One region of the Phytobacter sp. genome, then DNA from elsewhere that is predicted to be linked to it. Evidence: predicted binding sites of a transcription regulator. Region 1 holds the regulator's gene; the other holds the start of a gene.
What was found. The regulator PhoB, encoded in region 1, activates phosphate uptake and scavenging genes when phosphate is short. The targets are predictions, from matches to a motif close to CTGTCATAAAACTGNCNNAT.
Positions count from the first base shown of each region.

Region 1 (4,433 bases):
CTGACGACCTACGGGGCGCAATTTAAACGCTTATAACGTTTAAAGGCAATAAGGGATCGCAAAACCAGATGGATATGCCAGATCTAAAAAAAACACCAGAGAATGATGCTGTATATAAGAAAAACGGATGGCTAATCATGCGAACAAAAAAGCAGCAAAGCCATATTCTGTGGATGAATAGATGTAAAGAGGGGTGAAAAAAGTGAAGTTCTGACACAAGTGGAAAGAAAAGCTGACACCCTGGGTGTCAGCTTGCGTTCTTCACGACCAGTCTTTCAGGCAGAATAAAGCTAAAGCGCGTGCCTTTGCCGGGCGTACTTTCGATTTCAAGCTTGCTGTCATGATGATTAACCGCATGTTTGACGATCGCCAGTCCCAGCCCACTTCCACCCGTTTGACGAGAGCGCGCTTTGTCCACGCGGTAGAAACGTTCTGTCAGACGCGGAATATGCTCCGCCGCAATGCCCGGCCCGTTATCCTCGACGCTGAACTGCACGCCGTGCGCCACGCGCCTCCACTGAACCGTGATGTGCGTACCAGCTGGAGTATGGTTCACCGCGTTATAAACCAGGTTCGAAATCGCACTGCGCAGTTGTTCATCGTTACCCAGCACTTTCACCCCGGCATCGACCACAAATTCCAGCTCATGCTTTTTGTGGCTGAGGGTTTGCGCCTCACGCTCCACAACCCGCAGCATCATCGGTACATCGATGATTTCATTGGGTGGCGTGATGGGCGCTGCTTCGATTTTCGACAGCGTCAGCAGCTGTTTAACCAGCCCTTCCATACGCGAGGTTTGCTCCCGCATGGTGTGCAGCGCTTTCTCACGCGGGAGTCCTTCCAGCGTCTGCTCCTGCATCATCTCCAGATAACCTTGCAATACCGTAAGCGGCGTGCGCAGTTCATGGCTGACGTTGGCAAAGAAGTTGCGTCGCGCCCCTTCAAGCTGGTGCATTTGTGTCACATCGCGCGCCACCATAAGCAACTGGTGCTCGCTGTAGGGCATCATGCGCATTTCGAGGTGACGGCCATTGTTGAGCACCAGATTAAGCGGCCTATCGAACTTTTGTGCTTTGTAGTAGCGGGTAAATTCAGGGTAACGCAGCAGGTTGAGGATGTTTTGTCCGTTATCATCCGGCCAGCGCAAGTTCATAAGCTGCTGAGCCAGACCATTACACCAAAAAATCGCGCCATCTTCGGTCGTCAGCACCACTGCATCCGGTAAGGACTCAGCCCCACTACGGAAGCGCTTGATCAGATTGCCCAGCTCACGGCGACGTTTTTTATTACGCATCTGCATTTGATGCAGGCCATAAAGCAGGGGTTCCCAACTTCCGGTGCCCGGCGGCGGGGTCATACTTTTATCGACCCATAACCACCAGGAAAGACGCATTAAATTCCAGAAATGCCAGGCCAGTAACCCGGTCACTGCCGCCAGTAAAAACCACGGCAAATAACCAAAGAATGCGCCAAGCAGTGCGGCAGGTAGACAACAAAGGATGAGTTCGAGTACCAGCCTTTTCCATGACAGCCGTTCCAGCACGCGTCACACTCCTGTCAGATTTCAGAAACGGGTTGAGAACCGATAACCCGTGCCGCGAACTGTTTGTACCATACGATCGTGGCCGCTGGTTTCCAGTGCTTTACGCAAGCGGCGAATATGCACGTCAACCGTGCGATCTTCTACATAGACATTGGTTCCCCAGACGTGGTTAAGCAGCTGTTCACGGCTGTAGACACGCTCCGGGTGCGTCATGAAGAAGTGCAACAGCTTAAACTCCGTCGGCCCCATGTCCAGGGGATTTTCACCGGTCATGACGCGGTGAGAGCTCGGATCGAGGCTCAGTCCCTGCATTTCGATGACTTCTTCAACCGCCATCGGCGAAATACGACGCATGACCGCTTTAATACGTGCGACCAGCTCTTTTGGGGAGAATGGCTTGGTAATATAATCATCTGCGCCGGTCTCGAGCCCACGCACACGATCTTCTTCTTCACCACGTGCCGTCAGCATCATCACCGGGATTTCACGGGTCATGGCTTCACGTTTAAGGTGTTTAATGAACTGAATACCAGAACCACCCGGCAACATCCAGTCCAGTAAAATCAGGTCGGGCCAGGGTTCATTCAGTTGGTTCACCGCGCTGTCATAATCTTCCGCTTCGACAGGTTGAAAGCCGTTTTGCTCAAGCACGAAACAAACCATCTCACGAATGGGTGCTTCATCTTCTACGACCAGAATGCGTCTTGCCATAATTTGCCCTGTTTAATTAAAGTCATCAGTCAACCGCGGCGCCAGTATGCGTCACTTTTGTGACAGATTTATGAAACAAATGACCGACAGATGACTCATGATTTTACTTTATGACAGCGGCGACGTTGCTTTCGCTGGCGGCTCATATGCCCTTGAATGTTATAATACTGTTTATGCTTTTTTGCCACGGAACCGCTATGCGCATCATTCATACCTCGGACTGGCATCTCGGTCAGAACTTTTACAGCAAGAGTCGGGCCGCAGAACACGACGCCTTCCTTACCTGGCTGCTGGCAACGGCAGAAGAACATCAGGTCGACGCGATCATTGTGGCGGGCGATATCTTCGATACCGGTTCGCCCCCCAGCTATGCTCGTGAGTTATACAACCAGTTTGTGGTGAAGCTACAGAGCACCGGCTGCCATCTGGTCGTACTGGCGGGTAACCACGACTCTGTCGCCACCCTTAATGAGTCGAAAGACATCCTGGCCTGGCTGAAAACCACCGTGGTTGCCAGCGCAGGAAGCCCACCTTTCTTCTTACCGTTGCGCGACGGTTCTCCTGGCGCAGTCTTCTGCCCGGTGCCGTTTTTACGCCCACGCGACATTGTAACCAGCCAGGCCGGACTCTCCGGGCAAGAAAAGCAACAGCATCTGTTAGGTGCTATCACCGACTATTATCAGCAGCAATACGATGCGGCCAGCGCCATGCGCGGCGATAAACCGCTGCCTATTATCGCCAGCGGCCACCTTACTACGGTTGGGGCCAGTAAAAGCGACGCCGTACGCGAGATCTATATCGGCACGCTTGACGCCTTCCCGGCCCAGAACTTCCCGCCTGCCGATTACATTGCGCTTGGCCATATTCATCGCCCACAGAAGATTGGCGGGCAGGAGCACATCCGCTACTGCGGTTCCCCGATTGCCCTGAGCTTTGACGAAACCGGCAAAGGCAAATATGTCAATCTGGTGACATTCGTTGAGGGAAAACTGGCGGATGTGACAGCGCTGGAGGTTCCCGTAACCCAACAGTTAGGGGTGATAAAAGGCGATCTGGAGGCGATCCGCAGCCAGCTTGAACAGTGGCGAGAGCATGATGCAGAACGCCCCGTCTGGCTTGATATTGAGATTGCCACCGACGACTACCTCAGCGACATGCAGCGTAAAATCCAGTTGCTCACCGCCGACCTGCCGGTCGAGGTGCTGCTGGTGCGGCGCAGCCGGGAACAGCGGGAGCGCATTCTTGCCAGTGAGCGCCGGGAAACCCTGAGCGAGCTGAAAGTGGAAGATGTCTTCGCCCGCCGTCTGGCGCAGGAAGAACTGGATGAAGCCCAACAGGCTCGTTTACAGGTCCTGTTTTTAGAAACACTGCACGGATTACATCAGGAGCACGATGCATGAAAATTCTTAGCCTGCGCCTGAGAAATCTCAACTCCCTGAAAGGGGAATGGAAGATTGATTTTACCGCCGAGCCTTTTTCCAGCAACGGTCTGTTCGCCATCACTGGCGCGACCGGGGCGGGTAAAACCACGCTGCTGGATGCCATTTGCCTCGCGCTTTATCACGAAACGCCACGCCTGAATAACGTCTCTCAGTCGCAAAATGATCTGATGACCCGCGACACCGCCGACTGCCTGGCGGAAGTGGAATTTGAAGTCAAAGGCATTGCCTACCGGGCGTTCTGGAGTCAGACCCGCGCCCGCAACCAACCGGACGGCAATTTACAGGTGCCGCGTGTTGAACTCGCGCAATGTGCCGATGGCAAAATCCTCGCCGACAAAGTCAAAGATAAACTGGAACTCACCGCCTCGTTAACGGGTCTCGATTATGGCCGTTTTACCCGTTCGATGCTGCTTTCTCAGGGGCAATTCGCCGCGTTTCTGAATGCCAAACCGAAAGAACGTGCAGAACTGCTGGAAGAGCTCACCGGGACAGAGATTTACGGCCAGATTTCTGCAGACGTCTTTGAAAAACACAAACTCGCCAAAACGGAGCTAGAAAAATGTCAGGCCCAGGCCGAGGGGGTTGTGCTGCTTAATGATGAGCAGCGCGGCGCACTGACATTAAGTTTGCAGGCACTCACTGACGAGGAACAGCGCCTGCTGAAAGGGCAACAAGCCGCACAAACGCAGTTGAACTGGCTCAACCGTAGCCATGAGTTGCAACAGGCTCACCAGCGT
Region 1 covers NZ_JCACPZ010000004.1:1,208,151-1,212,583, forward strand. Annotated here, with positions in the region: gene phoR (phosphate regulon sensor histidine kinase PhoR) at 248-1,543, opposite strand; gene phoB (phosphate response regulator transcription factor PhoB) at 1,565-2,254, opposite strand; gene sbcD (exonuclease subunit SbcD) at 2,452-3,654, shown strand; gene sbcC (exonuclease subunit SbcC) at 3,651-4,433, shown strand, end outside.

Region 2 (4,433 bases), 560 kb from region 1:
AGAGGGACTGCGCAACAGCGATGCGCTGGCGCTTCAGCGTAACAGTAGCCTGCCATTGCCTTATGATGCCGTGAACCCCTGGACATTTGCGGAGCCGACGTCGCCCCATATCGTCAGTGCGGCGACCCATACGCCGATTTCGCCTCAAGGGATGTCGACCGGATTGCGTTATCTGGAAGAACAGGCCCAGTGGGTGCTGGTGGAAGGGGCGGGAGGCTGGTTTACGCCATTATCCGACACCTTTACCTTTGCTGACTGGGTAATTGCCGAGCAACTGCCGGTGATTCTGGTGGTGGGGGTGAAGCTGGGATGTATTAACCATGCGATGCTGACAGCGCTGGCGATTGAACAGGCCGGGCTAAGGCTGGCGGGGTGGATTGCCAATGATGTCCAGCCGCCGGGAAGGCGACACAGTGAGTACATTGCCACGCTGCGGCGCGTGATAAAAGCCCCGATGCTTGGGGAGATCCCCTGGCTTTCACACGCGCCGGATGAGGCAAATAACGGTCATTATCTCGATCTCAGCGTACTGACTCCGGCGTCATCCAGTGCGACAGAAGTCCGTCATCCAGTTGCTTAACGTCACCTTCGGCAACATTGCGTCCCCGGTGTAGCAGACAAAAACGGTCGGCCACCCGACGAATAAAGCTCAGGTGTTGTTCAGCCAGCAGGATAGTCATGCCCAGATCCTGATTCAGCCGGACAATTAAATTGCCGAGTTTGTGAATAAATGCCTGACCCAGGCCCCGGGTCGGCTCGTCAAGAATCAATAAACGCGGGCGGTTGACCATCGCCCGCGCCATTGCTAACTGATATTGATTATCTTCCGATAACCCAGCCCCTTTCACCTGACGAAACGCATATAACTCCGGGAAAAGGTCATATATCTCGCTGCTAACGGCGTTGCGTGGTGCTGCGCCTGCCAGAAGGGCGATGTGCAGGTTTTCTTCCACTGTCAGTTGGGAGAATATTCGCCTGTCCTGGGGGACATAGCCGATCCCCATCGCGCTGCGGTGTTCAGCCTGCAAATGCAGCATATCTTGCGGCGGCCCGCTCGCGTCCTGCCACACCATACTGCCACTCTCGACGGGCAAAAATCCGGTAATGCAGTTGATCAACGTTGTCTTTCCCATGCCTGGTAGACCAATTACAGAGGTACAGGTACCGGGAACTAAATCGAAGTCGACGTTCCACAACGTGTGCTGATTACCGTAGTACTGGTTCACCGAACGTAAACTCAACATAACCTGCTCCTTTCTCTCTTTGAGGTCAGAAAACAGGTGCAAAAGGCTTGCCAATTTACCAAAGCTGTCTCGTTTTCAGAGTCCACTGATGAAACAGGTATTTAAAACCCGATTTAAGGAAAACTGTTGAAAATCCGTGCACTTTGTCAGTGCTTTATCTGAGGTATTCTGGTGCAGAAAAATGGGTAAATGTGAGCATGATCTCATGACGTTTTGCCGTTTCGTTAGCAGTTATTCTGCGAAAATAAGTGATAAAAAATTTTTACGGCGGCGAAATCACGGGTTGTTAACAATCTGTGGGCTGGCGGTGCATACGGCCTGGAAGCAGTTATCCACTATTCCTGTGGATAACCTTGTGTATTAGAGTTAGAAAAAGTGCGACAAGCGAGTAAACACGCGGCTTGCGCATGAATTGATGCGAAAGGCGGCTTTTATAAAATAATCTTTATTTTCAAATAATTAAATAAAAGCAATGGTTGTAAGAAAAGTGTCACCCACTGCCACAAAACTTTCATTACATCTCTTGACAAGTGTTAAAAAACGAAATGTTCTGGGGATAACCCATTTCGACAGGTGTTTTATTCCGCCCTGGCGCATTTTGACGGTGAGCAGGTGATGTCGACCCTCGTGCTAGTACAGATTCATGATATCGCCACTGTTTTTTCATCCAGTATTAATGACTGGCAATTCTCGTCGCGGTGAGTAAAATTACTTTCCTGCCCGCTCATTCCTTCATCAGGTAGCTGTCCATGAGTAAATCGTTAAAACTGCATTCTGCTTTTCGCCCTTCTGGCGATCAGCCTGAGGCTATTCGTCGCCTGAAAGAGGGCCTTGAAGATGGGCTCGCGCATCAGACGCTGCTGGGCGTTACCGGTTCAGGTAAAACGTTCACCGTGGCCAATGTTATTGCAGATTTGCAGCGCCCGACGATGGTGCTGGCACCCAATAAAACCCTGGCTGCCCAGCTGTATGGCGAAATGAAAGAGTTTTTCCCGGAAAATGCGGTGGAGTACTTTGTTTCGTATTACGACTACTATCAGCCGGAAGCCTATGTGCCGAGCTCAGACACCTTTATCGAAAAAGATGCCTCGGTAAATGAGCACATAGAACAGATGCGTCTGTCGGCGACCAAAGCCTTGCTTGAGCGCCGGGATGTCATTGTGGTGGCATCTGTATCGGCGATTTATGGTCTGGGTGACCCTGATTTGTATCTGAAGATGATGCTGCACCTGACGAACGGGATGATCATCGATCAACGTGCCATTCTACGCCGCCTGGCAGAACTGCAATACACCCGTAACGATCAGGCCTTCCAGCGCGGTACCTTCCGCGTACGCGGAGAGGTAATCGATATCTTCCCGGCGGAATCTGACGATATTGCCCTTCGCGTGGAGCTGTTTGATGAAGAGGTAGAGCGGTTGTCGCTGTTTGATCCGTTAACCGGACATGTGGAATCCGTTATTCCGCGCTTTACCGTCTATCCCAAAACGCACTACGTCACCCCGCGTGAGCGTATTGTGCAGGCAATGGAAGAGATTAAAGATGAGCTGGCGGTTCGCCGTAAGTCGCTTATGGACAACAACAAACTGCTTGAAGAGCAGCGTTTGACCCAGCGTACCCAGTTTGATCTTGAGATGATGAACGAGCTGGGCTATTGCTCGGGCATTGAAAACTACTCGCGCTATCTGTCCGGGCGCGGCCCTGGTGAGCCACCACCGACATTGTTTGATTACCTGCCTGCCGACGGCCTGCTGGTGATTGATGAATCCCACGTCACTATTCCGCAAATTGGCGGCATGTTCAAAGGCGACAGGGCGCGTAAAGAGACGCTCGTGGAGTACGGCTTCCGTTTACCGTCAGCCCTTGATAACCGCCCGCTGCGATTTGAAGAGTTCGAAGCGCTGGCTCCGCAGACTATCTACGTTTCTGCGACGCCGGGTAATTATGAACTGGAAAAATCAGGTGATGAAGTTATTGACCAGGTCGTGCGACCTACCGGCTTGCTCGACCCGATTATTGAGGTGCGCCCGGTGGCGACCCAGGTTGACGATTTGCTTTCCGAAATTCGCAAACGCTCAGCCATTAACGAACGGGTGTTGGTCACAACGCTGACCAAGCGCATGGCAGAGGACTTGACCGAGTATCTTGAAGAGCATGGCGAGAAGGTGCGTTATCTCCACTCGGATATTGATACCGTGGAACGTATGGAAATTATCCGCGATTTGCGCCTTGGGGAATTCGACGTGCTTGTCGGCATTAACTTGCTGCGTGAAGGTCTGGATATGCCGGAAGTGTCGCTGGTGGCGATTCTGGACGCTGATAAAGAGGGCTTCCTGCGCTCCGAGCGCTCACTGATTCAGACCATTGGCCGTGCGGCGCGTAACATTAACGGCAAGGCGATTCTTTACGGCGATAAAATCACGCCATCCATGGCTCGTGCTATTGGCGAAACTGAACGTCGTCGTGAGAAACAACAGAAGTACAACGAAGATAACGGCATTACGCCGCAGGGCCTGAATAAGAAAGTGGTGGATATCCTGAGCCTCGGGGAAAACCTGGCGAAAACCAAAGCCAAAGGGCGAGGTAAGTCGCGGACACCAGCGCAGGCCGAAGCAGTGGAAATGGCGTTGACGCCAAAAGCGTTGCAGCAAAAAATTCACGAGCTCGAAGGGCAGATGATGCAACACGCGCAGAATCTCGAATTTGAGGAAGCCGCGCAATGTCGTGACAAGCTGCATCAACTGCGGGAACTGTTTATTACCGTCTCATGATATGAGGCCCGTCACGATTCCGTGAGCGGGCCTTAATGTTTGCTTAAGGTAGTTCCGATAATCTCCGTAGCAAAATTCAGGAGATTTCGAAATGCAAAAAGAAAATCTGTATCAATACCTGGCTGTTGCACTCTCAATGGCGATTATTATTGCTTTTAGCCACGCCTGGATCCTGAGCTACTGAGCACGATTTAACGCACAACTGGTTTGAATTTAACCCATGCCCGTACGCCAGGTGTGGGTTTTTTATTGTGTAAAAAGAATTGAGCATCATGCAGTTGGGCAATACGGGTGACAATACTGAGCCCCAGACCTGCACCACCATAACGGCTGTCCATGCGGACAAACGCCTTGCTCAGTTCACCACTGCGCGACTCATCAATGCCCGGGCCTTCATCTTCGACCGCCAGTATCGGGA
Region 2 covers NZ_JCACPZ010000004.1:651,446-655,878, reverse strand. Annotated here, with positions in the region: gene bioD (dethiobiotin synthase) at 1-580, shown strand, start outside; gene AC5JPW_RS07090 (ABC transporter ATP-binding protein) at 522-1,244, opposite strand; gene uvrB (excinuclease ABC subunit UvrB) at 1,994-4,015, shown strand; gene pmrB (two-component system sensor histidine kinase PmrB) at 4,207-4,433, opposite strand, start outside.
Region 2: the regulator PhoB is predicted to act here: its motif matches at 1,742-1,761, upstream of uvrB (excinuclease ABC subunit UvrB).